Regions from separate parts of the Streptomyces sp. NPDC091412 genome, predicted to be linked through region 1. Evidence: riboswitches for the same ligand, from Rfam matches in the RefSeq annotation. Region 1 holds a riboswitch; each other region holds the start of a gene.
The links. Region 1 has a riboswitch for cyclic di-AMP ahead of ACIQMV_RS30070 (transglycosylase family protein). Riboswitches for the same ligand answer to the same signal wherever they lie in the genome.
Positions count from the first base shown of each region.

Region 2: linked by a shared signal. The riboswitch ahead of ACIQMV_RS27780 (NlpC/P60 family protein) and the one ahead of ACIQMV_RS30070 (transglycosylase family protein) in region 1 are both predicted to bind cyclic di-AMP.
Region 3: linked by a shared signal. The riboswitch ahead of ACIQMV_RS18965 (M23 family metallopeptidase) and the one ahead of ACIQMV_RS30070 (transglycosylase family protein) in region 1 are both predicted to bind cyclic di-AMP.

Region 1 is NZ_JBIVTV010000016.1:130,407-139,921, reverse strand. Features, by position in the region: gene eno (phosphopyruvate hydratase) at 155-1,441, opposite strand; gene ACIQMV_RS30070 (transglycosylase family protein) at 1,689-2,414, opposite strand; cyclic di-AMP (ydaO/yuaA leader) riboswitch at 2,419-2,586, opposite strand; gene ACIQMV_RS30065 (transglycosylase family protein) at 2,769-3,827, opposite strand; gene ACIQMV_RS30060 (cytochrome P450) at 4,051-5,304, opposite strand; gene ACIQMV_RS30055 (nucleoside triphosphate pyrophosphohydrolase) at 5,427-6,416, opposite strand; gene ACIQMV_RS30050 (SurA N-terminal domain-containing protein) at 6,528-7,175, opposite strand; gene ACIQMV_RS30045 (glycoside hydrolase domain-containing protein) at 7,375-8,202, opposite strand; gene ACIQMV_RS30040 (hypothetical protein) at 8,504-8,887, shown strand; gene ACIQMV_RS30035 (protein kinase) at 8,977-9,515, opposite strand, start outside.
Region 2 is NZ_JBIVTV010000014.1:6,404-15,918, reverse strand. Features, by position in the region: gene ACIQMV_RS27790 (PP2C family protein-serine/threonine phosphatase) at 1-1,212, opposite strand, end outside; gene ACIQMV_RS27785 (SAM-dependent methyltransferase) at 1,498-2,310, shown strand; gene ACIQMV_RS27780 (NlpC/P60 family protein) at 2,368-4,119, opposite strand; cyclic di-AMP (ydaO/yuaA leader) riboswitch at 4,128-4,302, opposite strand; gene ACIQMV_RS27775 (response regulator transcription factor) at 4,529-5,275, shown strand; gene ACIQMV_RS27770 (sensor histidine kinase) at 5,278-6,390, shown strand; gene ACIQMV_RS27765 (SOS response-associated peptidase) at 6,579-7,322, shown strand; gene ACIQMV_RS27760 (AI-2E family transporter) at 7,592-8,764, shown strand; gene ACIQMV_RS27755 (SRPBCC family protein) at 8,865-9,278, shown strand.
Region 3 is NZ_JBIVTV010000006.1:381,444-390,958, forward strand. Features, by position in the region: gene ACIQMV_RS18950 (APC family permease) at 1-1,338, shown strand, start outside; gene ACIQMV_RS18955 (dihydrofolate reductase family protein) at 1,463-2,593, shown strand; tRNA gene ACIQMV_RS18960 (tRNA-Met) at 2,693-2,766, shown strand; cyclic di-AMP (ydaO/yuaA leader) riboswitch at 2,997-3,153, shown strand; gene ACIQMV_RS18965 (M23 family metallopeptidase) at 3,165-4,223, shown strand; gene ACIQMV_RS18970 (aldo/keto reductase) at 4,340-5,284, shown strand; gene ACIQMV_RS18975 (PrsW family intramembrane metalloprotease) at 5,303-6,637, opposite strand; gene trmB (tRNA (guanosine(46)-N7)-methyltransferase TrmB) at 6,657-7,481, opposite strand; gene lhgO (L-2-hydroxyglutarate oxidase) at 7,550-8,770, opposite strand; gene ACIQMV_RS18990 (MFS transporter) at 8,856-9,515, opposite strand, start outside.

The DNA of each region.
Region 1 (9,515 bases):
CTCCCGTTCGTGCCCGTGCACACACGTGCGTACGTCCCCGGACACGGTACGGGACCGGGTACGGGGACGTACGTGCGACTGGCGAAGCCTTACGCTTCGCGGCTCAGCCTCCGGGGCGCCTCGGCCCCCGGAACGGCTCGGCCTTCGAAGCGGCTCAGCCCTTGAAGCGCGGGAAGGCCGAGCGGCCGGCGTACACCGCGGCGTCGTCGAGGATCTCCTCGATGCGCAGCAGCTGGTTGTACTTGGCGACGCGCTCGGAGCGGGCCGGGGCGCCGGTCTTGATCTGGCCGCAGTTGGTGGCGACGGCCAGGTCGGCGATCGTGACGTCCTCGGTCTCGCCGGAGCGGTGGGACATCATGCACTTGAAGCCGCTGCGCTGGGCCAGCTCGACGGCGTCCAGGGTCTCGGTGAGCGAACCGATCTGGTTCACCTTCACGAGCAGCGCGTTGGCGGCGCCGTCCTCGATGCCGCGGGCGAGGCGCTCGGGGTTGGTGACGAACAGGTCGTCGCCGACGAGCTGGACCTTGTCGCCGAGCTTGTCGGTGATGACCTTCCAGCCGGCCCAGTCGTCCTCGAACAGCGGGTCCTCGATGGAGACGAGCGGGTAGGCGGCCACCAGCTCCTCGTAGTACTCGGTCATCTCCGCCGCCGAGCGCTCCTTGCCCTCGAAGACGTACTTGCCGTCCTTGTAGAACTCGGAGGCGGCGACGTCGAGCGCGAGGGCGATCTGCTCGCCGGGGGCGTAGCCGGCTTCCTTGATCGCCTCGAGGATGAGGTCGAGGGCCTCGCGGTTGGAGCCGAGGTTCGGGGCGAAGCCGCCCTCGTCGCCGAGGCCGGTGGACAGGCCCTTGCTCTTCAGGACCTTCTTCAGCGTGTGGTAGACCTCGGTGCCCCAGCGCAGGGCCTCGGAGAAGGACTCCGCGCCGATCGGGGCGATCATGAACTCCTGGATGTCCACGTTGGAGTCGGCGTGCGAGCCGCCGTTCAGGATGTTCATCATCGGCACCGGCAGCAGGTGCGCGTTCGGACCGCCCAGGTAGCGGAAGAGGGGGAGGTCCGAGGCCTCGGAGGCGGCGTGGGCGACGGCGAGGGAGACGCCGAGGATGGCGTTGGCGCCCAGCGAGCCCTTGTTGTCGGTGGCGTCCAGGTCGAACATGGCCTGGTCGATCAGACGCTGCTCGGTGGCGTCGTAGCCGACGAGCTCCGGGCCGATCTGCTCGATCACGGCGAGGACAGCCTTCTCGACGCCCTTGCCCTGGTAGCGGTTGGGGTCGCCGTCACGGAGCTCGATGGCCTCGAAGGCACCGGTGGAGGCGCCGGAGGGGACGGCGGCACGACCGGTGCTGCCGTCGTCGAGGCCGACCTCGACCTCGACCGTGGGGTTGCCTCGGGAGTCCAGGATTTCCCGGGCTACGACGACGTCGATGGACGGCACGAGCATCTCCTTCTGGGATGTGACGCTGGAAGTGCGGGGCGTGAGCCTTGCGACTAGAGCCTAACCGTCCCGGGGCGGCGACCGGCCGACCGACCGCCTCGTGGACAGAGTGACGGTACCCTTTGTTCCCGCTCGGAACAAAGAGACGGGGAAGGTTCGGGAACGGCCGGGTGTGCGGGAGACGAAAAAAACCCGCCCCCGCGCGTAGGGGGAACGCGCCGGGGCGGGGGCCCATGAAGGGCGGTGCGGGCCCTTACTTCAGGTGGAGCTGCTGGCCCGGGTAGATGAGGTCGGCGTTGTCGACGATGTTCTTGTTCAGCTCGAACAGCTTCTTCCAGCCGCCCTGGACGCCGTGCTGGGCGGCGATGGAGCTGAGGGTGTCGCCGGCGACCACCTTGTACTCGCCGTCACCCTTCTTGACCTTCTCGCCGGTGGGCGTGGTGACGGTCCTGCTCGGGGCGGGACGCGTCGCGGAGCGGTTGGCGGCCTGCTGCTCGGTCGAGCGGGTGGTGGTGCTCTTGGCGGAGCTGCCGCTCGACGACGAGGACGAGGCCGACGACGAGGACGAGGCCGACGACGAGGACGAGGGGGCGCCGCCGGTGTAGGCGGCGCCGGACAGGCCCTTGCCGCAGACCGGCCAGGCACCCTTGCCCTGGCCCGCGAGGACCTTCTCGGCGACGGTTATCTGCTGCGACTTGGAGGCCAGGTCCGCGCGCGACGCGTAGGCGGTGCCGCCGTACCCGGCCCAGGTGGAGTTGGTGAACTGGAGGCCGCCGTAGAAGCCGTTGCCGGTGTTGATGGACCAGTTGCCGCCGGACTCGCACTGGGCGACCGCGTCCCACTCGGAGGCGGTGGCGGCGGAGGCGTCGCCGACCGCCATCAGCGGGGCGGCGACTGCGGCGCCGGCGACACCGGCGAGCGCGATGACACGGGTGGTCCTGGACGTACGGCGATGCTTGCCCTTGCTGGAGAACAGCATGGATGGATCCCCTCACCGACGCCTGCGAGGTGAGCTGTCGGGTTCGGGCCGGTTGAGTTGCCCGGCCGTGCCTCGTACACGAGGCACGGCTCCACCCCTAGCCGCTCCGGTCAACTGCCCGGCGCGGCACTTACCTTGGGTCCCCCGCTCCTGCCCACGGCGCTTGACGCGACGACTGTTCCCGTGCGGCCGCTGGCAGGATTCGGCGTTGCGGCAGCCGGGGCTCGCGGTGACGAGCGGTCACGACCGTAGGCATGCGCTTCGCCGAATTCCAAAGACGATCAGGGCTTCTGAGACTCATCCCACACTTTCCCCGAATGGGACATTCAGCGCGAAGCGTGGCGTGAACTCCGCCTACTTTTGGGGCGTTTCGGTAGGGACATTCAGGGTCTGACCGGCAGAGATGTGATTCGGGTCGGACCCGATCGCCCCCTTGTTCGCCGCGTACAGCGCGTCCCATCCGCCCGGAACGTCAAGGGAGTCGGCGATGGACTCGAGGGAGTCGCCGGCGCGGACGGTGTAGGAGTCGGCGACGACGGCCCGCGCGGAGCCGCCGCGGGAGGCGTGACGGCCGGAGGAGGCGGCCGAGTGGCTGTCGGCCGGGTCCTCGACGGCACTGCCGCCGCGGTGACGCCCACCGCTGAGCGCGCCGGTGTCGACCAGGGCCGAAGTGCCGCCGACCTGCCACGAGTTGTCCGTATAGCCCGGCTGCGGCGCGACCGAGGGCGAGGCGTCGGGCGACTGCGACCCGCCTGCCGCGGCATCGGAGGACGCGTCGGACTCGGCCGGCTCGCCCTTCTTGGCGGGCGAGGACGGCGAAGGGGAGGACGTGGCGGGGGGCGCGGTCGACGAGCCGGAGGGATCGATTGAACCAGGGTCGACATCCGACGAGCCGGACGAACCGGACGAGCCGGACGGATCGCCCGACGACGCCTGCGACGAGTCGGACAGACCGAGGTCGTCCGTGAGGGACTTTCCGGAGGAGCTGGAGGATCCGGACGAATCACCCACGCCGGTGTCGACCTTCGCCGCCCCGGACTTCTTGCCGAGTCCGGAGAGCAACCCGCACGTCGGCCAGGCACCGGGACCCTTGTCGGCGAGCAGCTTCTCGGCCACGGATATCTGCTGGGACCGGCTGGCCTGGTCGGCGCTCGAGGCGTAGTCGAGGCCGCCGTACTTCTCCCAGTCGTCCTGCGTCAACTGGAGGCCGCCGTAGTAGCCATTACCGGTGTCGGCGCTCCAGGCGCCGCCACTCTCGCACTTGGCCACCTTGTCCCACGCGTTGCCGTCGGCCGCGCTGGCGCCGCCGGCGCCGATCAGCGGGATGGCGATGGCGGATCCGGTCACTCCGGCTGCGACGAGGAGGGCCGGAGCCTGACGGGGCCGACGGTGACGACCGTTCCCGGAGAGCATACGGAGACCTTTCGTGCGACAGCGGTGACCCGCGTGGCGACCGCAGTCTCGGCGCCACGCTGATGGGTGAAAGTATCGGCTGACGATCGCTTGTCACAAGTTCATGCCGCACAGATCACGTGAAGATCACACTGTTGAGCATGTGTCACCTTCGTGTCCGCCAGTGGGTAGGCGTGGTGCGGCGGCGGGCGCCTTTTCCTGCCTTGTCCGGCTTCCCCGCGACTTACCGACCGGGTGTGAACCGCACCGGCAGCGTCCGCAGTCCGCGCATGATGAGCCCGCCACGCCAGCGCAACTCGGCTGGATCCGCACCCAGTTGCAGGTCCGGGAGCCGGGTGAGGAGAGTGGCCAGCGCGGTCTGGCCCTCCAGGCGGGCGAGCGGTGCGCCGAGGCAGTAGTGGATGCCGTGTCCGTAGCCGAGGTGTTGATTGTCACGCCGCCCGAGATCGAGGACGTCGGGGCCGGCGAACCGCTCCGGGTCCCGGTCGGCGGCGGCGAGGACGACGAGGACCGGGTCGCCGGCGGCGATGTCCTGCCCGCCGATGGTGAGCGGCCGGGTGGCGTAGCGCCAGGTGGCCAGCTCCACCGGCCCGTCGTAGCGCAGGAGTTCCTCCACTCCCGTCTCCAGCAGGCCGCCGTCCCCCTCGGCGAGGGACCGCTGGAGCCGGTCCCGCTGCTCGGGGTGGGTGAGCAGGGCGTAGGTGCCGTTGCCGATGAGGTTGACGGTGGTCTCGAAACCGGCGAACAGAAGGATGAAGGCCATGGCGGCGGCCTCGTTCTCGGTGAGGTGCTCGCCGTGGTCGGAGGCGCGGATGAGCGCGGAGATGAGGTCCTCGCCGGGGACGGGCTCGGCCGGGAGCGCCTCGCGCTTGCGGTGGATGAGGTCCGCGAGATAGCCGCGCATCTTCTTCACGGAGCGGGCGACCCCGCCGCGCGGGCCCTTGCCGTGGCGGATCATCATGCCCGCCCAGTCCCGGAAGTCGTCCTGGTCCTCGCGGGGGACGCCGAGCAGGTCGCAGATGGCGTAGATGGGCAGCGGGAAGGCGAACTCGTGGATGAGGTCGGCGGTGCCGCGCTCGGCGAACCCGTCGATGAGTCCGTCGGCCAGCTCCTGCACACGCGGGGCGAACTCGGCGACACGGCGCGGGGTGAACGCCTTGCTGACCAGCCGGCGCAGCCGGGTGTGGTCCGGCGGGTCGATGTTCAGCAGGTGGGTCATCAGCTCGGCCTTGCGCTCGCCGGGGATGCCGGTCTTGCCCTTGGCGTGCGCGGACTCGGCGTGGTGCGCCGGATTCTTGGACAGCCGCTGGTCGGCCAGGGCCTGCCTGGCGTCCGCGTACCGGGTGACCAGCCAGGCCTCCACTCCGCTGGGCAGACGGGTCCTGTGCACGGGGGCGTGCTCGCGCAGCCAGGCGTAGGCCGGGTAGGGGTTGCTCGCGAACTCCCAGGTGAACAGGGCGGGTGGCTGGTCGTGCATACGGTTGACCCTAGTGCTGTGACCGGGGATCCGGCGCAAGGGCTTCCGCCCCTGCCGCCGCCACGGCCCTCCCCGTCCCCGGCGGCGATGCCCCCGGCACCCTGCCGCCCCGCCCGCGCCCCTCAGGGCCTTCGGGTGCCCTCTGTTTCCACGATCGCGTCCCGGTACGCGCGCGCCGCCGCGCGCAGTGCCGCCTCCGGGTCGACGCCCTCCGCCTCGGCGCGGGCGGCCAGCGCCAGCAGCTCGTATCCGAAGCCCTCCCTCGCCGGGAGGGGGACCTCCAGGCCCGCCGTGCGGACCCGGGAGGCCAGCTTGGCGGCGAGGGCGAGGCCGGGCTGGCCGAGGGGGACGCCCTCGGTCACGGAGGTGCGCCGCTTCTCCTCGGCCTTGGTGCGCAGCCAGTGCGCCTTGACCTCCTCCGGGGTGGTGGCGGTCTCGTCACCGAAGACGTGCGGGTGGCGGTGGATCAGCTTGGCGACGATGGTGCCGGCCACGTCGTCGATGGAGAACGGCTCCTCGGGGTCCTCCTCGGCGATACGGGCGTGGAAGACCACCTGGAGCAGGACGTCGCCCAGTTCCTCGCGCAGCTCCTCGCGGTCGCCGTCCTCGATCGCCTCGACCAGCTCGTACGCCTCCTCGATGCCGTACTTGGCCAGGCCCTTGTGGGTCTGCCGGGACGACCAGGGGCACTCGGCGCGGATGCGGTCCATGACCTGGACGAGGTCGAGCAGGCGGGCGCCGGGCAGGTCGTAGGAGGCGGGCAGCAGCTCCAGCTCCGGCATGTTCACACGGCCGGAGCCGGCCAGGCGGGCCAGTCCGTCGGTCAGGGCGGGTTCGCCCTCGCCGGTGGCCACGACGACGACCGTACGGCCGCCGGCGCACGCGTCCACCAGTTCCTCGGCGCTCGGTGCCGCCTCGTCCACGGCTATGCCCGCCTCGCGCAGATACGGCAGCTGCGGATGAGCGCCGTCCGCGCACAGCACCCGGTCGGCCGCGCGCAGCACCTGCCAGGCGGGCCAGGACAGCAGCCCGGGGGCGACCCGGTGGCTGGTGGTGAGCAGGACGATCCGGCCCGAGGCCGCTGCGGAGGTGGTCGTGCTGGTGGTGTTCACGGTCCGAACGTAACGCACGCCCGCGACGTCACCCCTGGTTGTCCACAGGCCGGGGGCCGTCCCCCCGGCCCGTTGTCCGGTTGTCCACAGGTCCGGCCGTCCGGCGTCCGGTCAGGCCGACTGCTTCGCGTCCTCCGCCGAGACGTCCCGCAGCCACGGCGTCTTGGCGTTCACGAGGGTGCTCTTCTCGACGTCCCACGTGCCGTAGCGCGGGTTGAGGTCGACGTGGAGGTCGGCGGAGGCCTCGGACAGCGCCTTCCAGAACGCCGGCTGGCCGGCGTCGGTGTGCAGATGCGCCGCGAGCTTCTGCGCCTTCACCTGGAGGCGGAGGTTGTCGTCGAGGCGCTGCGGGGGCACCCCGTACCGCTGGAGCCAGGTGTCCTCGAGCGCCTTGGCGCCACCCGCCTGCTGCTCGAGACCGGTACGCAGCTGCTGGACCTCGCCGCGGCTGACGCTGAGGCCGGCGTTGCGGGCGGCGCGGTCCAGCACCTGGTCGAGCACCATCTGGTGCAGCGTGTCCCGGGCGAGCGTGCCGGTCGAGACGACGGCCTGCTGGTACTGCGCCTCGTCGGCCACCGCGGCCCGCTGCGCCTCGCGCACCTCGCTGACCCGGCTCTGCAACTGCCCGAAGGTGATCCGCTGGCCGCCGACCACGGCCGCAGCGCCCGGATGCGCGTCGCTTCCACAGGCGGTGAGCAGGGGTGCCGCCGCGAGGATCGTGGCGGACAGGACGAGCGCGGTGCGACGGCGGCGGTGCAAGGAAACCTCCCGTTGTGGAGATTGTGCGGCGGTGCACAAAGTCTTGCGATGATCGATGGTAGGCAGCGGCCGGGCTCTGGCCAACCCATTCGACCAACGATTCACCACGACTTCGGGCACCGTCTTCGGGCACCGTCGCACAAGGGGAGGCCCGACATGGCGGGCAAGCCGTCGGGCCGCGTCCGCGCCCGGCGGCTTCTCAGCCGGTGACGGCGACCGGAGCGTCCCACCAGTCGCGGTCGACGGTGATGGTGACGCCGCCGCGCGTCTCCTTGCTGTTGACCATGTACTGGTGGGCGCGGCTGTGGTCGGTGAACTGGTTGGAGCCCCAGGGCCAGTCGGTGGTCGTGGTCTCCTTGCCGTCCCAGAGGGCGTACCAGAGGTTGCCCGGCAGGTCGGTCTTGTTGGTCGCGGTGGCGATGGCCTTGGCGCTGGAGCTGGTGAAGCCGTAGTAGCCGGCGCGGTAGGTCTTGTCGCGCAGCACCTTGTCGAAGGCGCGGACGTAGGTGAGCACGGCGTCGTTGCACGCCTTGTCGGTGATGTCGTACGGCTCCATGTCGAGGTAGACCGGGCTGCCCGCCTTGATGCCGAGCGCCGCCGACTTGGCCACCGCGTCCTTGGCGTCGCTGGTGCCGAGGGAGGCGGCCGTGGCGGCGGTGAGCCGCTCGGGGTTGGCGCTCTTCTGGCAGGGCGGCTGGGCGCCGACGTACAGCGGGATGAGCTTCCAGCCCATCGAGCTGACCGACTTCACCCAGGAGGCGGTCAGGTTGGGCTGGGCGCAGCCGCGGTTCTTGCCGCCGATGTAGACGGCCGCGGCGCCGTAGTAGCCGGTGTTCCAGGCCTTCATGGCGCTCAGCGAGGGTGCCGAGCAGGTGTCGAAGGCACGGCCGGTGAAGGTCTTCTGGGCGGGCCAGGCGGTGGCCGCCATGGAGGTCTGGGCCGCGATCCCGGCGCCGGCGACGACGACGGCTCCGGCCGCCGCCCACGTGATGTACCTGCGCTTCTTCGACTGCCGGTGCTCGGCCATCCCCACCCCTGTTGTCGTGCACGTGCCGGTCGCGCGTGTGCTGAGGCACATTAACCGACGGAATGTCTCCGACCTGACAAGTGACCGCCTCGCAGCGCACAAGAATCACTCAAGGCGCAGCAAAAACACGCGTGTTACCTGCGATGCGACGGTCCGGCCTGCTCGGGCGGCACACGGTTCGCCGGTCAGGCCTCCCGCCGCCCGGCCCGTCGTCCACAAGCGGCCTCCGCACCCCCCGCCGTGGCCTAATCTTGCCCTGCGACGACTCCGTCCCCGAGCGGCGGAGCGCTTGGGGGTGGAGATGGACAAGCGGCTGGAGGGCGGCTGGTTCCAGCGGATCGCCTGGTCCGTCCTGGTCTGGGGCTCGCTGGGCATGCTGGTGTGGGTGCCGTTCCTGTACGTGGCGATCCGCCGCGGACGCGGGTCGGACTGGGGCGCCTTCGCCTCGTTCGTCCTGTACGAGTGCACCGTGATGCCGGGACTGTCCGTCGTGCCCGACGACAGCGACGCCGCCGCGGTGCTGGGCATCGTGATCATCCTGTGCCTGATGGCGGCGACGGGGATGCTGCTGTTCGCCGTGTTCGACCGGCGGATGCCGCAAGCGGTGGCAGCGGCCGGGTACGGGGCGGCCCCTTCCTCGCCGACGGTGCCGCAGAGCACGTACGGCTACCCCTACGGGCGCTGAAGCGCACCCGGTACGGGCGTTGAACCGCGCCCCCGTACGGGGGCGGCGAGCCCCGGCCCCGTACGCGCGCCGAACCGCAACCGCACCGGTCAGCCGTGCACCTGACCCAGCCACTGCAGGGTGCGCTGGATCTCGGCCGGGAAGGGATGCACGGGTCCGTGCCGGCGTTCCGCGTCGTGCAGCAGGCGCAGCAGGGTGTCGTGGGCAGCGGTCCGGTCGCCGAGGGCGAGCAGCAGGTGCCCGATGCGGCGGCGGATCTCGAAGGGCAGGTCGGGGTCGGCGGCCGTGTACGGGTTCTCCGCGAACCGGTTCTCGAAGTAGGGCAGCAGGGCCCGGTACTCGGTGAGCGCCGCGGCCGGCTCGCCGAGCTGTTCGAGGCACTGCGCCGCGTCGTAGCGGAACCGGAGGGACTGCGGGTCGGCGGCGCCCGCCTCGGTGGCCCGTTCGTCGGCGAGGCGCCGCAGCTCGGGCAGGGCGCGCCGGTACTGGCCGTCGTCCATCAGCGTGGCCGCGTACTGCTTGCGCAGGGTGCGCACCACCGGTGAGTGCTCGCCGTGTTGGGCGGCGGCGGCCGGGAGGATCGCGCCGAGGATGTCGACGGCCTGGGTGATGCGGCCCTCGCCGAGCA
Region 2 (9,515 bases), on a different contig from region 1:
GGTCCGGTCGTCCGTGACGTCGTCGGCGCCGTCGTGACCGGAGTCGGCCAGCAGCCTCCGGCACAGCGACGGCAGCGCGTCCGGGTGCGCGGCGTCCGGTACGTCGTCGGTCACGGCGTCCAGGGCACCGGCGAGGCGCGAGATGCCCTGGTCGATGTCGCGGGTGCGGGACTCGACCAGACCGTCGCTGTAGAGCAGCAGCAGGGTCGGCTCGGACAGGTGCAGCACGGTCGGCTCGTAGGGGCCGGTGGCCAGTCCCAGGGGGAGACCGGCGGAGGCGAGGGCGACCGGCGCCGCCGGGCGGCCGGGACCGCGGATCAGGGGCGGTGGATGGCCGGCGCCGACGAACGTGCAGGTGTGCAGTTCCGCGTCCCACTCCGCGTAGATGCAGGTGGCGAAGGAGGCGCCGGGCGTCGTGCCGGCGACGGCGTCCAACCGGTCCATGAGTTCGGCCGGGCTGATGTCGAGCGCCGCGAGGGTGCGGACGGCGGTCCGCAGCTGGATCATGGCCACAGCGGACTCCGGCCCGTGTCCCATGGCGTCGCCCACGATCATGGCCAGTCGCCGGTCCCCTCGGGGCAGCACGTCGTACCAGTCGCCGCCGATGACGTTGTCCTGCCCGGCGGGCCGGTAGCCGTGTGCGACCCGGCAGCTCTCGAAGGCCTGCCCGGTCTCCGGGAGCAGACTGCGGCGGATGGCCAGCGCCGTGCGGCGTTCGCGTTCGTAGCGGCGGGCGTTGTCGAGGGCGACGCAGGCCCGGGCGCCGAGCGACTCCACCGCCACCGCCTCGCCGCGGGTGAAGGGGTCCTTGTCCGGACCGCGTGTGCAGGCGATGAAGCCGACCGCCGCGCCGCGCAGCCGCAGCGGGACGATGAGGAACGAGGCGCTGCGCAGCAGGGCGTCCACGCCGGCGTCGTCCGGGTCGGTGCCGCGCAGCCTCTCGAAGGTGTGCCGGTCGACGCCGTCGAGCAGTTGGGTCTCTCCGGTCGCCACGGCACGCGCGTACGGCGTGTGGCGGGGGAAGACCAGCACCTCCCCGACCGGCAGCAGGTGCTCCCAGTCCTCCGAGGTGTCCGACCCTATGCGCACGGCGAGCCGGCGTGCCTCGATCTGAGGCGGGTCGGCGGCCGTGCGCGAGTGCTCCTCCAGCAGCCAGCGCTGGAGCAGGTACACCGAGGCCGCGTCGCAGAAACCCGGTGCGAGCGCGTGCACGACATGACGTCCGGTCAGGTGCAGGTCGAGCGCGGAGCCGATGGCGTCGGCCGCGGGGGAGAAGTGCGAGGGGCGGCGGAGCGGCCCTGTGGGGGGTGGACCTTCCGGCCGGCCGCGTTCTGTGTTCCGCAGGATCGTGTGCCTTCCGGGTGGGGCCGGTGGGCCGGGGGTCCGGTGGGGCGGGGACGGACAGGCCGGTCGGACCGGTCGGGCGGTACGGCGTCGTATGCCACTGGCAACTATATGATGAACAGTCAAGGTCGTTTCATAGTAGGGGAGTTGGTCATGCGGGACGGAGACGGACTGCCGCGGGGCGTGGATCCGGGCAAGGCCAGCGTGGCCCGGATGTACGACGCGATGCTGGGCGGCGAGCACAACTTCGCCATCGACCGGGAGGCGGTGGCCGCCTTCACGGCGATCGATCCCCAGGTGCGCACTCTGGCCCGTGCCAACCGCGCCTTCCTGGGCCGCGCCGTGCGGTTCCTGGTGGACGCCGGGGTACGCCAGTTCATCGACCTCGGCTCCGGGATCCCCACCCAGGGCAATGTGCACGAGGTCGCCCAGGCCGCCAGCCCCGGCGCCAAGGTGGTGTACGTGGACAACGACCCGGTCGCGGTCGCGCACAGCGAGGCCCTGCTCGCCGACAACCCGGACGCGGCGATCGTGGCCGCCGACATCCGTGATCCCGCGGGGGTACTCTCCGCGCCGCAGGTGAGCAAGCTCATCGACTTCGAGGAGCCCGTCGCCGTTCTGATGATCACGATCCTGCACTTCGTCACACCGCGGGAGGACCCGGGCGGCATCGTGGCCGCCTTCCGGGACGCCCTGCCCGCGGGCAGCTGGCTGGCCCTGACCCACGCCACGGACGAGGACCGTCCGGACACGGCCGCGGCCGTCGGGCAGCTGTACCGCGACCGGGCCACCTCGCCGGTCACGGCACGCTCCCACGACGAGATCACGTCCCTCTTCGACGGCTTCGCCCTGGCGGAGCCGGGGCTGGTCTACGTCCCGCTGTGGCGCCCGGACCGGGACGAGGAGATCCCGGAGGATCCGTCCCAGTTCTGGGTGTACGCCGGGGTGGGCCGCAAGAACGCGTGAACGGCGGGTCGGGAGGCTCCGGCTCCCCGGGCCTCCCACCGTGACGGCCGTGACGGCTCAGGCCGGACGTATCGCGCTGTGGATGGCCCGTGGGCCCGCGAAGAAGATCGACTCCTCGCGTATCGACGCGCCCGGACTCGGGGCGTGGACCATGGTGCCGTTGCCCGCGTACAGGCCCACGTGGCTGACCTCGCCGTAGAAGAAGATCAGGTCCCCCGGCTCCAGTTCGGCGAGCTGGATCATCGCGCCGGAGCCGACCTGTTCGTGGGTGGTACGGGGCAGGGCCACCCCGGCGGCCCGCCAGGCGGCCTGGGTGAGACTCGAGCAGTCGTAGGAGCCCGGACCGGTGGCCCCCCACACGCACGGCTTGCCGATCTGGGTGCGGGCGAAGGCCAGCGCCTTGGCGGCCTTCCGCTCGTAGGCCGAGACCGGGCTGTCGCCGACGCCGACGCCTGGGCCGGTGGCGGGGTCGGGGCCGGTGGCGGCCCCCGGCTCGCCCGCCGCTCCCGGGCCGCCGGCCTGGCTGGCGTCGAAGAGCGAGTTGCCGTCCAGCGGCGGGGTCGTGTCGAACAGTCCCGTGGCGTGCTGCTGCCACTGCGCCGCCTCCGGCTGAGGCGCGGGCCGGGGCTCCTCGGCCGGGCGCGCCCCGACGGCAGCGGGCGGCGGCGCGCTCTGTTGCGCGACGTGCCGGGACAGCATCTCGCCGGCCCGTGCGAGCTTGTTCCGCATCCGCTCCTTGGCAGGCCGCCGCACCGCGGCCTGCCGGCGGGGCGCGACCGAGACACCCGCCCCGCCGACCACCTCGCGCCCCGCCTCGGCGACACCCGCAAACCCCGCGACGGGGCCCGCGGGCGGGGTCGCAGTGCCCGGACTTCCGCTGCTGAGTACATCCATGGTCCCGGTGGCCGACGCCTCCAGGGTCCCGGCGGAGAGCGCCTCCATGGTGCCGGTGGTTGGTGCCTGCATGGTGCCGGTGGGGAGTACGCCCATGGTGCCGGTGGTTGGTGCCTGCATGGTGCCGGTGGGGAGTACGCCCATGGTGCCGGTGGTCGGCGCTTCCATGGTTCCTGTCGGGAGTACCCCTGTGGTCCCGTTCGGCAGCGAGCCGATGGTGCCGGTGGGCGGTGGCTGCATGATGCCGACGGGGAGTGCTCCCATGCTGCCGGTGCGGGGCGCCTGCATGATGTCGGCGGGGAGGGCCCCCATGGTCCCCGTGGGCGGTGGCTGCATGGTCCTGTTGGGGAGTACTTCCATGGTGCCGGTGGGCACCGGTCCCGCCGTTCCGGCGGCCGGCGGTTCCATGGAGCGGGCGGTCAGTTCCGCCACGGGGGAGGCGGGCACGGCGGCGGTGGGCGCGGCGGGCAACTCCGGTGGGGGCGTGGTGTCCCGCACCGCGGCCGGCAGTTCGGGTACCGGGCCCGCCGGGCCCGCGGTCAGCTCCGGCCGAGACGCCCTGCCCGCCTCGAGGCCCAGACTCTCGCGGACATCCGCCGGACGCCTGCTCGGCGCGGCGGCAGGGGAGTTGGCCGGGTTGGGCATACGGTCCGGCGGCAGGACCGCGGGCATGGTCGGACCCAACTGGGCGCGCCCCACGTCGAACCACTTCCTGGCCACCCGGTCGAGCGCCGGATCGGATCCCCCGGAACCGCTCCAGCCGGCCGAACCGCGCCGCGTACGTGCGCTCTTGCTCATCGCACGGGTGGCGTTGAAATTCCCCGTGGCGTTCTCCGCCTGGTCGTAGAGGCTGCTGATCCGCTGCTGGACCTCGGCGCGGCTGGGCCTGTCGTCGCTCGGTCGTTCCCGCGTCAAGAAGGACGCACTCCTCCCATGGGCCGCCTACCGGTTCTGCTCTCGGCGTCGGGCGGACGTTCTGTGGAAGGCGTGCCCTACGGCCCTTGTCCGGAGGGACAGTTGAGCCGCTTCACCCCGAGGTTGGTCGGTTCCCCGGCTCCGGCCGCTGTGGGTGCCTACCGGACTCGGCGGAGGTCGCACGATCCGACGCGACTCGCCGGAGGCAATCGTGCGGCCTGGTCGTCAACTTAGCGAACATGTGTGCCTGGCGTGAAGATTGAAGCGTGGAATGTCCGATACGTATTCGTGACCTTCCCGTGAGGTGCCTCACTCCCGTCCGGCCCGGACTCCTTACGGAATGCGGACGTCCGAGGCTGGGGAGCGCTCGGGGGCGGCACGGGGGTGGGGGCGGTGTCACGCTGGAGGTATGCAGGAGTCGTACGAGTCCACGGGTGCCGGATCCGGCGAGCGGCGGCCGGCCGGGGCGGCGCGGGTGCTGGTCGTCGAGGACGACGCCACGGTCGCCGAGATCGTCTCCGGCTACCTGGACCGCGCGGGCCATGTCGTCGACCGTGCCGCGGACGGGCCGACCGCGCTCGCCCTGGCCGCCGCCCACTGGCCGGACCTGGTCGTGCTCGACCTGATGCTGCCGGGCATGGACGGACTGGAGGTGTGCCGCCGGATGCGCGGGCGCGGCCCGGTACCGGTCATCATGCTCACCGCCCGCGGCGACGAGGACGACCGCATCCTGGGCCTGGAGGTCGGCGCCGACGACTACGTCACCAAGCCGTTCAGCCCCCGCGAGCTCGTCCTGCGGGTGGAGTCTGTGCTGCGCCGCACCCGGCCCGCCACCGCGCCGCGGCCGCTCGCCGCGGCCGGACTCGCCGTGGACCCGGCCGGCCGCCGTGCCACCAGGGATGGCGCCGAAATCGCACTCACCCTGCGCGAGTTCGACCTGCTCACCTTCTTCCTGCGCCACCCCGGCCGGGTCTTCAGCCGCGAGGACCTGATGCGCGAGGTGTGGGGATGGGACTTCGGCGACCTCTCCACGGTCACCGTCCACGTCCGGCGGCTGCGCGGCAAGGTCGAGGACGACCCGGCCCGGCCCCGTCTCATCCAGACCGTGTGGGGCGTCGGCTACCGGTTCGACCCCACCGGACACGACGGGAGTTGACGGTGCGCGACACCCTGTTCATCGCCCTGTACGCCTTCCTCGGCGCCGCCGTGGCGGGTCTGGCCGGCGCGGGCGCGCTGCGGCTGATCCGGCGGCGCTCGCTGACGGCCTCGCTCGCCGTGGTCGCCGCCGTGGCGGTGGGCGCGATGCTGACCGGAACCCTGGCCGTGGCCCAGGCGATGTTCCTGTCCGCGCACGACCTGTCCGTCGTCACCACCGTCGTGGCGATGGCGGCGGTGGTGTCCCTGGCCACCGCGCTGCTCCTGGGCCGCTGGGTCGTGGCCCGCAGCCGCGAGCTGGCCCGCGCGGCCCGCTCGCTCGGCGACGGCGGCGACTTCGCCGCGCCCCACCGTCCGGCGACCGCCGAACTCGAGTCGCTGAGCCGCGAGTTGGCGGCCACCAGTGCCCGGCTCGCCGAGTCCCGGGAGCGTGAGCGTGCCCTGGAGTCCTCCCGCCGGGAACTCGTCGCCTGGATCTCCCACGACCTGCGCACCCCGCTCGCCGGACTGCGTGCCATGTCCGAGGCGCTGGAGGACGGGGTGGCCGCCGATCCGGACCGCTACCTCCGGCAGATCCGCACCGAGGTGGAGCGCCTCAACGACATGGTGGGCGACCTCTTCGAGCTGTCCCGCATCCACGCCGGCTCCCTGGCCCTCACCCGCTCCCGGATCTCCGTGTACGACCTGGTCGGCGACGCGCTCGCCGGGGCGGACCCGCTGGCGAGGGAACTCGGCGTCCACCTCGTGGCCGACCACGTCGAGCCGGTGCCGGTCGAGGTGGACGGCAAGGAGATGAGCCGCGTGCTGGGCAACCTGCTGGTGAACGCGATCCGCCGCACACCCGCCGACGGCACGGTCGCGGTAGCCGCCGCATGTTCCCCCGCCGGGGTCGTCCTGTCCGTCACGGACGGCTGCGGCGGCATCCCCGAGGAGGACCTTCCGCGCGTCTTCGACACCGGCTGGCGCGGCACCCACGCCCGCACACCCCCCGCGGGAGCGGGCCTGGGCCTGGCCATCGTCCGCGGCATCGTCGAGGCCCACCAGGGCCGTGCCGCCGTCCGCAACATCCCGGGCGGCTGCCGCTTCGAGGTGACCCTGCCGGCACCGGAGGCGTGAGGCCCACCAGACCCCGTCAGAGCCCACCAGCCCCATCAGTCCCCATCAGATCAGTCCCCATCAGTCGGACCCCAACACAGTCCCCATCAGTCGGCCCCCCAACAGAACAGGGGGGAGAGCCCCCCGCCGCCTCCCCGCCCCGTGAGGCGCTCCCGACCGCGGCCGTGCCGCCGTGGCACCCTGGCCCCATGTGCGGTCGCTACGTCTCCACCCGCGGTCCGGAGGACCTGGTCCGGCACTTCCGGGTCACCGAATGGCGCCCGGCGGAGGCGCTGGCGCCGAGCTGGAACGTCGCCCCGACCGACGAGGTGTGGGCCGTTCTCGAACGCGCCCCGCGCGAGGACCGCACCGCGGCCGCCGTACGCAGGGAGCTGCGGCCGCTGCGCTGGGGACTGGTCCCGTCCTGGGCGAAGGACGTGAGGGCCGGCGCCCGGATGATCAACGCCCGGGTGGAGACCGTGCACGAGAAGCCGGCCTTCCGCCGCGCCTTCGTGCGGAATCGCTGCCTGCTGCCCGCCGACGGCTTCTACGAATGGCAGCAGATCAAGTCCGCCGACACCGGCAGGACCCGCAAGCAGCCGTACTACATCAGCCCCGAGGACGGCGCGCTGATGGCGCTCGCCGGCCTGTACGCGTACTGGCGCGACCCGCACGTGGCGCGGGACGACGACCCCGCCGCCTGGCTGACCACGTGCACCATCATCACCACCGAGGCCACCGACGAGGCCGGCCGTGTCCACCCCCGGATGCCGCTGGCCCTCAGCCCGGAGCATTACGACGCCTGGCTCGACCCCCGCCATCAGGACCCCGGCGAACTGCGGACGCTGCTGAGCCCGCCCGCGGACGGCAGGCTCGGCGCCCGGCCCGTCTCCCCGGCCGTCAACAGCGTCCGCAACAACGGCCCCGAACTGCTGGAGGAGACACCGCCGTGACGGGCCGGACCGCCCCGGCCCACCCGCACCGCGCCGTGCGCCGGACGGGCAACCCGTTCCCCCTGATGCCCCCGATGACCGCCCACCCGGGCGAACTGCACCCCTGCCCCCGCTCGACCAGCCCTTACGGTGCTCAAGACGGCTCAAGAGGGCTCAAGACGCCTCACGGGTGCTCACCAGCGCTCGACAGGCGATGTCGAAGGCGGCGCGGTCCGGCGGTCCGGGTGTGACGGCCCGGACGGGACGGCCGGTCCGGAAGGGGAGGCGCGGTGGCTGGTGCGGGCGCTCCGGCGGGCGGGCCGGGCCGCGGGCGCCGGGCCGCGCGCCGGGGGCCCGGCAGCCGCCCGGCGCACTCCGTACGCCTCCCGCCGCGCGCCCGCACCGTTCCCTTGGTCCCGAAGGCCGAGAGCACCGTGCCCTGGCTGCGGGTCGCCGCCGCCTACGCCTGGCGCCTCATCCTCGTCGGCGTCGTCGTCTACGGCGTCTTCACCGTCCTCGGCCGCTTCCAGCTCATCGCCGTGGCCCTGTTCCTGGGCCTGGTCATCACCTCGGTCCTGCGCCCCCTCACCGACCTGCTGAACCGCTTCCTGCCCCGAGCGCTGTGCGTCGCCGTCGCCCTGGTCGGCAGCCTGCTGCTCCTGCTCGCCCTGCTGGCGCTCGTGGGCAACGCGGTGGCGGGGGAGTCGGCGAAGCTCGCGGGCGAGTTCGGCGGCGGCATCCACCGGATCGAGCAGTGGCTCCAGCGCCCGCCGTTCCGGCTCAGCCAGGGCAAGCTGGCCGACCTGCAGAAACAGGTCCTGGCCTACCTGTCCGCCCACCGCGCCGGGCTCCTCAGCAGCGCGCTCAGCGGCTTCGGCAGGCTCGTCGAACTGGTCACCGGGGTCGCCCTCGCGGTCTTCTCCTCCGTCTTCTTCATCCACTCCGGCGAGAACCTCTGGCGGTGGGCGCGCGACCAGCTGCTGCCCAGCGAGGCCCGGCCGGTGTGGGACCGGGCCGGGCAGGCCGCCTGGCGGACGTTCGCCGGGTACACGCGCGGCATCATCATCGTGGCGGCCACCAACGCCGTGCTCGTCGGTGTCGTCCTGCTGGTGCTGCGCGTACCGCTCGCGCTGCCGCTGACGCTCCTGGAGTTCTTCGCCACGTTCGTGCCGCTGATCGGCTCACCGGTCGCGCTCGGCGTGGCCACGGTGGTCGCCCTCGCGGGGCGTGGCCCGCTCACCGCGGCGGCCGTGCTCGCCCTGATCGTCGTCATCGGCCAGCTCGAAGGACATGTGCTGCACCCGGTGGTGATGAGCTGGGCGGTGCGCCTGCACCCGCTCGTCGTCGCCGTCTCCGTCATCGCGGGCGGCATCGTCGCGGGCGTGATCGGCGCCGTGGTCGCCGTCCCGTTCGTCTCCGTCACCTGGGCGGTGCTGCGCGCACTGCGGCGCGCCCCGCCCTGACGTCCCGCGCACGAGCCGTTTCCGGCGCCCGCGCTTTTCGGCCGTGGCAGAAGGGGCACGCGTTCGTCGTACGACCCCCGAGCGGAGGAACGGTGCCGTCATGGCCGAGTACGAACGTTCACGCACGATGTCCGCTCAGCCCGAGCGCGTCTTCGACGAGGCCGCCGACGTCGGCCGGTTCGAGGCCTGGCTGCCCGGCGAACTGCACGTGCACGCGGAGGAGCCCCCGGCCGTCACGGTGCACGAGGACCACGCGGACCGGGACACCGCCGCTCAGCTGCGCGCCGAACGCGACCAGATGCGGATCGAGTGGGGCACCCGCGAGCAGGGCGGCTACGCGGGCTGGCTCCAGGTCGCGGGCATCGGCAGCGGCGCCAGCGAGGTGACGGTCCACCTGTCGTTCTTCGACGACCGCCACGATCCGGGCGAGCGCGCCGCCTGCGACGCCCTTGACAGCAGCCTGCGCCGCCTGGAGGAGCAGGTACGGCTCCGCACCGACCACAGCGGCGGCTGACCGCCCCGACCGGGCCGCACCCCACGGCTGTCTTCCCGGCTGTCTTCCCGGGGGATTGACGTGCCGTCACCCATCGCCTGCCGTGGGTGGTTCGCCCCGCGCGCCGAGATCACGCCCTGTTGCGGCTTCCAGCGGTAGACGCTGGACGCCGGTTCGCGGGTCGGCATCCCGAGAGGCCGCGTGGACGGACGGCGGTGACGCGAAGGCAGGCCGGGACGCGTCGTCCGGTCCCGGCCG
Region 3 (9,515 bases), on a different contig from region 1:
GAGTCCGCCAAGGTGATGATCGCTCCCACCGTGGTGTTCGTCGCGGCGATCGCCGCCGTCGTCGTGGCCGGGCTGGTGCGCCGGACACCGGTGGTCCCGCCCGTCCATCCGACGGCCTCGGCCGTCTCCGCGGTCGGAGTCCTGCTGCTGATGCGGGCGTTCGCCTCGGGCTGCTCGGCACTCACCGGTGTGGAGGCCATCGCGAACGCCGTCCCCACCTTCCGCACCCCGAGGGCCCGGCGGGCGCAGCGCACCGAGGTCGCGCTCGGCGCGCTGCTCGGGGCCATGCTCATCGGGCTGTCGCTGCTCATCGGCAAGTTCCATGTCGCACCGAGCGGTACCAAGACCGTCCTGGCGCAGCTCACCGAGGCGTCCCTGGGCCACAACGCGGGCTTCTACGTGGTGCAGTTCGCCACCATGACGCTGCTCGCGCTCGCGGCCAACACCTCCTTCGGCGGCATGCCCGTCCTGGCCTCCCTGCTGGCCCGCGACAACCATCTGCCGCACGTCTTCGGGCTGCGCGCCGACCGGCAGGTCTACCGCTACGGCGTCGTCGTGCTCGCCGCCGCCGCCCTGGTCCTGCTGGTCGTGGCCGAGGGCGACACCCAGAAACTGGTGCCGGTCTTCGCCATCGGCGTGTTCATCGGGTTCACCCTCTCCCAGGCCGGCATGGTCCGGCACTGGCACCTGGACCGGGGCTCCGGATGGCGGTGGCGGGCGGCCGTCAACGGCCTCGGGGCACTGCTGACCTTCGCGGCCCTGGTCATCGAGCTGGTGTCGAAGTTCGGTGAGGGCGGCTGGCTGGTCTTCGCCGCGGTCGCGGTCCTGGTGGCCGTGTTCGAGTCGGTGCACCGCACGTACCGGCGTATCGGCGCGGCCCTGCACCTCGGCGAAGTCCCCGCACGGCCGGAGCCGTGCCACACGGTCGTCGTCGTTCCCGTCGGCGCCGTGAACCTGCTCACCAGCGAGGCCATCAGCGCCGCGCTGTCACTGGGCGACGAGGTCCGCGCCGTCACCGTCGTGCACCCCGAGGACCGTGACGCCCCCTCCGCCGACGAGGTCCACGCCGCCTGGAACGCCTGGCGGCCCGGTGTCCCCCTCACCGTGCTGCACAGCCGCACCCGTTCCCTGACCCGGCCCTTCGTCGACCATCTGCGCGCGCTGGCCGCCCAGGAGCGGCAGGACCGGATCGTGGTCCTCATCCCGGAGATGCACCTGCCCAGGCCCTGGCAGCGGCTTCTGCAGAACCAGCGCGGTGCCGTCCTGGACCGCGCCGTCCGCCGTCACACCGATGCCGTCATCTGCCGCCTCCGGTTCCGCATCCACCTCGGTCACTGACCCTCACCGGCCGGCGGCGGCCCTCCCGCTCCGCGTGCGCGGCTCCGCCACGGTGGGGCCCCGCCCGCGACCGGCGGGGTCGGTCACACTGGGAGCCAGTCCGCCGCCGAGAGAGAGGGCGTCGATGCCCCACCCGTACGTCCTGCTGTCCGCCGCCATCTCGCTCGACGGCTACCTGGACGACACCGGTCCCGAGCGCCTGCTGCTCTCCAGCCCCGCCGACTTCGACCGGGTCGACGAGGTGCGGGCGTCGGCCGACGCGATTTTGATCGGCGCCGGCACCCTGCGGGCCGACAACCCGCGGCTGCTGGTGAACTCCCCGGAGCGGCGGGCCGCCCGCCGTGCCGCAGGGAAGCCGGAGTACCCGCTGAAGGTCGCGGTCAGCGCCTCCGGCGAGCTGGACCCCGGGGCGCCCTTCTGGCACACCGGCGGCGAGAAGGTCCTCTACACGACCGACGAGGGCGCGCTGCGGCTGCGGCGTACGGGCCTGGCCGCCGATGTCGTGCCGCTGGGCGCCGAACTCGGCTGGCCCCGGCTGCTCGAGCACCTGCACGACGTGCGCGGGGTGCGCCGGCTCATGGTCGAGGGCGGCGGGACCATCCACACACAACTGCTCCAGCAGCAGCTCGCGGACGAGGTGCAGCTCGTGCTCGCCCCGCTGTTCGTGGGGGACACGGACGCGCCCCGGCTGTTCGGGCCCGGGACCTACCAGGGCGGGCGGCTGCGGCTGGTGGAGACGCGGACCATCGAGGACGTCGTCCTCGTGCGTTACGAGCCCACCGCTCCCGGCACCGCCGGCCGCGCCGTGCCCGCGGACCGGCACTGGCTCCGGCTCGCCTGCGCGCTGGCGGCCCAGTGCCCGCCGTCCCGGACCGCGTTCAGCGTGGGCGCCGTGGTGGTCGCCGCCGACGGGACCGAACTCGCCCGCGGGTACTCGCGGGAGGGCGGCGACCCGGTCGTGCACGCGGAGGAGGCGGCGCTGGCCAAGGTCGACCCGGCGGATCCGCGGCTGCCGGACGCCACGGTGTACAGCAGCCTGGAACCGTGCGCCCGCCGCGCCTCCCGGCCGCGTCCGTGCGCCCGGCTGATTCTGGACGCCGGGGTGCGACGGGTGGTGACGGCGTGGCGGGAGCCGGACACGTTCGTCGAGGGCGCCGACGGGACCGGGGTGCTGGTGGCGGGTGGCGCGGATGTCGTCGTGGTGCCGGAGTTCGAGGAGCGGGCCAGGGAGCCGAACCGTCATCTGCTCGGCTGAGCGGGGCCTCGCCGTACGCCCGGGAACCGTGTGACGGGCGGTGGAAGGTGAGGTGGGTGCGAGCAGCCTTCCGGATGGCATATACTGGTGACACAACGACGCGGGGTGGAGCAGCTCGGTAGCTCGCTGGGCTCATAACCCAGAGGTCGCAGGTTCAAATCCTGTCCCCGCTACTGAAGGCTCAGGGCCGGAATCCGATCAATGGATTCCGGCCCTGAGTGTTTCCCGGACACACGGCTCTCCTTCGAGATGCGGTCAACTCGCCCGGTTTTCGGTGGTCATGGACCGTAAGGTCGCGCCGGAAGGTTTAGCGATCAAGCCGAACGGCTTGGAATCCGAGCCCCGAGTCTATTAACGTTCGATAACGCAGCACGGTCGTCCCAGCCGTCACAAGAGGCGGCTCCGTGCGCGCACGCCGAATCCCGCAAGGGAACCGGGGAACCACCAACTTGGGGTGAATCGCGCGTAACCGCCGTGTACGCATGGCTTGTTTACGCGCGTAGGAGACCTTCCCGCTCCGAACCCGTCAGCTAACCCGGTAGGCGAGACGGAAGGAAAGGAGTGCGCCTTCGTGGCGTCCAACCCGCCTGCCCCGGAAGCCCCGTTCGCGCCGAGCCGGCAGCACGGAGAGACCTTCGGCTACGACAGCCGCCGCGCCGACGAGGGCCCCTGGGAGGAGTGGAACCCCACCGCGGAGTCCATCCGTCCCGTGCGCGGCCGGCACCGTGTCGCCAAGCAGCGCGGCGGCGGACTCGCCCGCAGCTCCACCGTTCTCGGTGTCGGCGTCATCGCCGCCGTCGGCGCGGGCGGCATGGCGAGCGCCAACAGCGGCAAGCCGCCGGTGTCCATCTCGCTGCCCGACCTGCCCTCCGTGGGCTCCCTGTTCGACGACTCCTCCAACGCCGCCCCCGTGGGCTCGGCGACGGCGCTCAGCGGCGTCGGCGTGACCGCCGCCGAGGCCGAGGAGGGCACCTCGGACGCCGGCGAGGTGCTGCGCAACCGGATCATGGCGCAGGCCGAGCAGCAGCAGGTCCAGATCGAGGCCAAGGCCCAGGCTGATGCCGAGGCCGCCGTCGCCAAGAAGGCCGCCCAGGAGGCGGCGAAGGCGCGGGAGACGGCCGAGGCCAAGGCCGCCGCCGAGAAGAAGAAGGCGGAGGAGGAGGCCAAGCGGAAGGCCGAGGAGGCCGCGCGGAAGGCCGAGGAGGCCCGGCTGGCCGAGCTGGCCAAGCAGTACGCGCTGCCCACCTCCTCGTACACGCTCACCTCCACCTTCGGCCAGGCCGGTTCCATGTGGTCCTCCGGCTACCACACCGGCCTCGACTTCGCCGCGCCCACGGGCACCCTGCTCAAGGCGATCCACACCGGCACCATCACCGAGGCCGGCTGGGCCGGCTCCTACGGCTACCGCACGATCCTCACCCTCGAGGACGGCACCGAGCTGTGGTACTGCCACCAGTCGTCGATCAGCGTCAGCGTCGGCCAGAAGGTCAGCACGGGCGACGTGATCGGCCGCGTGGGCGCCACCGGCAACGTCACCGGGCCCCACCTCCACCTGGAGGTCCACCCGGGCGGCGAGTCCACCGGAGTCGACCCGCTGGCGTGGCTGCGCGGCAAGGGCATCAACCCCTGACGAACATGGACCGGTCTCACCCTTGACGAGCCTGTGAGACCGGTTTGCGCAACCTTTGCGGCCGGATGCGGCCCGGTCCGGAATGGGCCGCTCCGGCGCGGTTGTTGATGTTGGACATGACTTCTCTACGCAAACTGGGTTCGTCCGATCTCGAGGTCTTCCCGCTCGCCCTCGGCGGCAACGTCTTCGGCTGGACCGCCGACCAGGAGCAGTCCTTCGCCGTCCTCGACGCCTACACGGCCGCCGGAGGCAACTTCGTCGACACCGCCGACTCCTACTCCGCGTGGGTGGAGGGCAACCAGGGCGGCGAGTCCGAGACGATCATCGGCAAGTGGATCAAGGAGCGCGGCAACCGCTCCGATGTCGTCATCGCCACCAAGGTCAGCCAGCACCCCGACTACCGGGGTCTGAGCGCCGCCAACATCAAGGCCGCGGCCGACGCCTCCCTCAGGCGCCTGGGCACGGACCACATCGACCTGTACTACACGCACTTCGACCAGCCGGAAGTCCCCGTCGAGGAGATCATCGGCGCGCTCGACGAGCTGGTCAGGGCGGGCAAGGTGCGGCACATCGCCGCCTCCAACATCTCCGCCGAGCGACTCCAGGAGTCCCTGGACTTCTCCGACCGCGAGGGCCTGGCCCGCTACGTGGCGCTCCAGCCGCACTACAACCTGGTCTCGCGCGACACCTACGAGGGCGGGCTGGAGAACGTCGCCGAGCGGTCCGGCCTGGCCGCCGTTCCGTACTACGCGCTCGCCTCCGGCTTCCTGACCGGCAAGTACCGGCCCGGTGCGACGGTGGACAGCGCGCGGGCGCAGGGCGCGGCCAAGCACCTCGAGACCGAGCGCGGCCAGAAGGTCCTCACGGCCCTGGACGAGGTCGCCCGGGCCCATGACGCCGAGGTCGCCACGGTGGCCCTGGCGTGGCTCGCCGCGCAGCCGACGGTGACCGCCCCGATCGCCTCGGCGCGGACGGTGGAGCAGCTCCCGGCACTGCTCGGGGTCGCGGAGCTGCGGCTGACGGAGGAGGAGCTCGGGAAGCTGACGCGGGCATCGGCGTAACGCCCGTCCCCCGGGCCGCTACGGCTGGGTCCGGTATGGGTTGTACGAGGGATACGGCGCCGCCGGTCCGTACGACCCGTACCCCAGCGGCCGCGGGTGCACCCCGTACACCCCGTAGCCCGGCCAGGCCGGCGCGGCCATGGGCGTCGTCATCCTGGCCGCGTGGTCCAGCGCGGGCTGCGCCACCTCCCGCCTGCGCCACAGCTCGTGCAGCAGCTCCCGCTCCCGTACGGCGAAGTCGGCGCCGGTCCGCCCCCGACGCCCGCGGTGCCGGAGGAACGCCAGCGAGGTCGCGTACGCCTCGTACTGGGCGACCGTGCGCGCCGCCGTCCTGCCGAGGTGGCGCCGGGCGTGGTCGCGGGCCAGTCTGCGCGCCCGCATGGAGGCCAGGGCGAACGGTTCGGCCGGGGTGAGCCATCCGGCGGCGGTGTACGCGGGCAGCTCCTCGCGCACGGTCCTCAGCTCGCGCTGCCGGGTCCAGACGACCAGCCAGGTCAGCAGCCCGAACGCGGGCACCATGAAGGCGGCGTACACCGCGAAGAAGCCGTACTCGCCGAAGGTCGCCGAGCCGTTCCACAGGGCGTGCATGCCCATCGCGAGCAGCAGCCCGGCCGGCGGCGGCAGCAGGCGGCGCAGGCGGCGGTTCCCGGACATCGCGGCGATGCCGAAGCCGATGCCGGTGAGCACGGTGAACATCGGGTGCGCGAACGGCGACATGATGACGCGGACGAAGAAGGTCGCCGCGGTGACGGAGGCGATGCCCCGGTCACCGGTGAGCTGGTCGGTGCCGAAGGCGTTGCCGAGGTAGAGGATGTTCTCGGTGAACGCGAAGCCGGTCGCGGTCACCCCGGCGATGACGACCCCGTCGACGATGCCGGTGAAGTCGCGTCTGCGGAAGAGGAAGACCAGCAGGACGGCGGCGGCCTTCGCGGACTCCTCCACGACCGGCGCTATCACGGTCGCGCCCAGGGTGTCCGCGCCCGCGGGATCGGCGGTCGCCGTGGCGATCCAGTGGGTGGCGAAGCTGTTGGCGACGATCGCGATCAGGGCCGCCGCGCAGGCACCCCAGGCGAAGGAGAACACCAGGTTCCGCCAGGGGCCGGGCTCGACCCGGTCCAGCCAGCGGAAGGCGGCCGTCAGCAGCGGTACGGGCAGCACCGCGAGCCCGAGCCCGACGAGGAACCCCTCGGTGCCGGTCTGCCGGCGCACGAGAGCGAGGATGACCAGCCCGGAGAGGGCGAGCAGGGTGACGAGGGCGCCGTACCTGACCCATCGCCGCTGCCACCAGTGCGCGTGGCGGGACGTGCCGCCGGGAGCGCCGGGAGGTGTCGGGTACGGGGGGCAGGTGACCACGGCATCGGCCCTCACGAGGTCACCTGGGCACGCGGCGGAAGAGCAGATCGTTCACCACATGACCCTTCTCCAGTCCCTGGCCCTCGAAACGGGTCAGCGGCCGGAAGCCGGGACGTGGCGCGAAACCGCCGTCGGCCTGGGTGTTCTCGAAGTCCGGGTGTGCCGTCAGCACGTCGAGCATCTGCTGCGCGTACGGCTCCCAGTCCGTCGCGCAGTGCACGACCGCTCCGGGCCTGAGCCGGGCGGCGGCCAGCGTCAGGAACTCCGGCTGGATCAGCCGCCGCTTGTGGTGCCGCTTCTTCGGCCAGGGGTCGGGGAAGTAGACGCGCAGCCCGTCGAGGCTGTCGGGGGCGAGCATCTCGCGCAGCAGGATGATGGCGTCGCCGTTGCCGACGCGGACGTTGCCGAGTCCGTGCCGGTCGGCGAGGCTCAGCAGGTTGCCCTGGCCCGGGGTGTGCACGTCGACGGCGAGGATGTTGGTGTCCGGGTCCTCGGCCGCCATCCGGGCGGTGGCCTCGCCCATCCCGAAGCCGATCTCCAGCACGACCGGGCGCGTGTTCCCGAACAGCTCGGCGAGGTCGATCACCCGCTGCCCGTCGATGTCCAGCCCCCAGGCCGGCCACAGCCGCTGCAACGCGTCCGCCTGTCCCGCGGTCACCCGGCTCCGGCGCGGCTGGAAGCTGCGGATCCGCCGCTCGAAGTGCGAGCCGGCCGGATCGGCCTTGGGCCCGTCGGGGAAGCGCGGCTCCCCCTTGGCCCGGGTGTGCCGCACGGACACGCCGGGCGTGTGCCGGGGCAGCTCACCGGGGGCGGGAGCCTGGGGGGTGTTCAGCGAGTCAGTCACAGTGGGAACGATTTTACGTGGGGCCGGCACGAACCAGCCCTCAAGGATGACGGGACCCGGTGCGCCCTTCATGCCGATGCCAGGACGGCGAGGGCCCTCCTCGCCACCTCGCGCCCGATCGGCAGCGAGGCGGTCGCCGCGGGACTGGGCGCGTTGAGCACGTGCACCGTCCGGGCGCCCTCCTGGATCAGGAAGTCGTCCACCAGCGTGCCGTCCCGCAGGACGGCCTGCGCCCGCACCCCGGCGGCGGCCGGCACCAGGTCCTCCTCCCGCACCCCCGGCATCAGCCGGCGCACCGCCTGCGTGAAGGCGCCCTTCGACACCGACTGCCGCAGCTCCCCGGCCCCGTACCGCCAGTGCCGGCGGGCGATCCGCCACGACCCGGGCCAGCCCAGCGTCCCCGCCAGCTCCCGCGGCCGTACGACCCCCCATCCGTAGCCCTCGCGGGCCAGCGCCGGCACCGCGTTGGGCCCGATGTGCACACCGCCGTCGACCCCGCGGGTGAGATGTACGCCGAGGAAGGGGAACGCCGGGTCGGGCACCGGATACACCAGTCCCCGCACCAGCTCCGGCCGTGCCAGCTCGTAGTACTCCCCGCGGAACGGCACGATCCGCACCCCGGGCTCGTCCCCGGTCAGCCGCGCCACCTCGTCGCAGTACAGCCCCGCGCAGTTGACCAGCACGCGCGCGCGGACGACGTCACCGCGCTCCGTCAGGACGGCCGCCCCCAGCTCCGGGCGCCGGTCCACCCGCACCACCCGGGCCCCGTACCGGATCTCCGCGCCGGACGCCTCCGCCAGCTGCCGGGCCACCGCCGTGAAGTCGCAGATCCCCGTCGTCCCCACGTGGATCGCGGCCAGTCCGCGGATCTCCGGCTCGTACTCCTCGATCTGCGCGGGGCCCAGCTCGCGCACCGGAATGCCGTTCTCCCGGCCGCGCTGCACCAGTGCGTGCAGCCGGGGCAGCTCCTCCCGCCCGGTCGCCACGATCAGCTTGCCGGTCACCTCGTGCGCGATGCCGTACTCCGCGCAGAACTTGACCATCTCGGCGGCGCCCCCCGCCGCGTACCGCGCCTTCAGCGAGCCCGGCCGGTAGTAGATCCCGCTGTGGATCACCCCGCTGTTGCGTCCCGTCTGGTGCCGGGCCGGGCCCTGCTCCTTCTCCAGCACGGTCACGCGTGTGCCCGGCGCGGCGCGCGTGATCGCGTACGCCGTCGACAGGCCGACGATGCCACCTCCGATCACCAGCACGTCGCAGTCGTAAGCGATGTCCGGCCGCACCTGCTCCACCTCCCGCCTCGATAGTGCACTGCGCCACTGACAATGCCCTCGAACCGGCGGGACCGCGCGGCCGGGGTGCCCGGCCGGGCGGGGTTCAGGCCGGGGTCATCAGCAGCGGGCGGGCCCGCTCGCGCAGCTCGACCACGCGCGGCTCGTCGCGGTAGGGCTCGAGCCGGTGCAGGAGGTCCTTGACGTACTCCGTGGTGCGCGCGGAGGAGATCCGCCCGGCGACCTCCACGGCCCGCACGCCCTGCTCGCAGGCCGCGTCCAGATTGCCGGACTCCAGTTCGGCGACGGCCGAGACGACCAGTCTGAGGCCGTGCGAGCGGACGAATTCCTCCGTCGGCTTGGACAGCGCCTGTTCGGTGAAGCGGCGGACCTGGCGGGGTGCCTTCAGGTCCCGGTAGCACTCGGCGGCGTCGGCGGCGAACCGGTCGTAGCCGTAGAAGCCGAGCCAGGACGGGTCGTTGTCCCCGTCACGGGAACGCTCCAGCCAGCCCTCGGCCGCCTTCAGGGCGGCGCCGGCCGCCTGGGCGTCGCCCGCGCGCGCGTGGGCGCGTGCCTCGACGAGCCGGAAGAAGCTCATGGTGCGGGCCGTGGCCAGGCCCCGGTTGCGCTCCAGGGCGGCCTGCGCGAGGTCGACGCCCTCGTCGCCGAAGCCGCGGTAGGTCGCCTGGAGGGACATGGAGGCCAGGACGTAGCCCCCGAGGGGCACGTCGGCGGCGGCACGGGCCAGGCGCAGCGCCTGGATGTA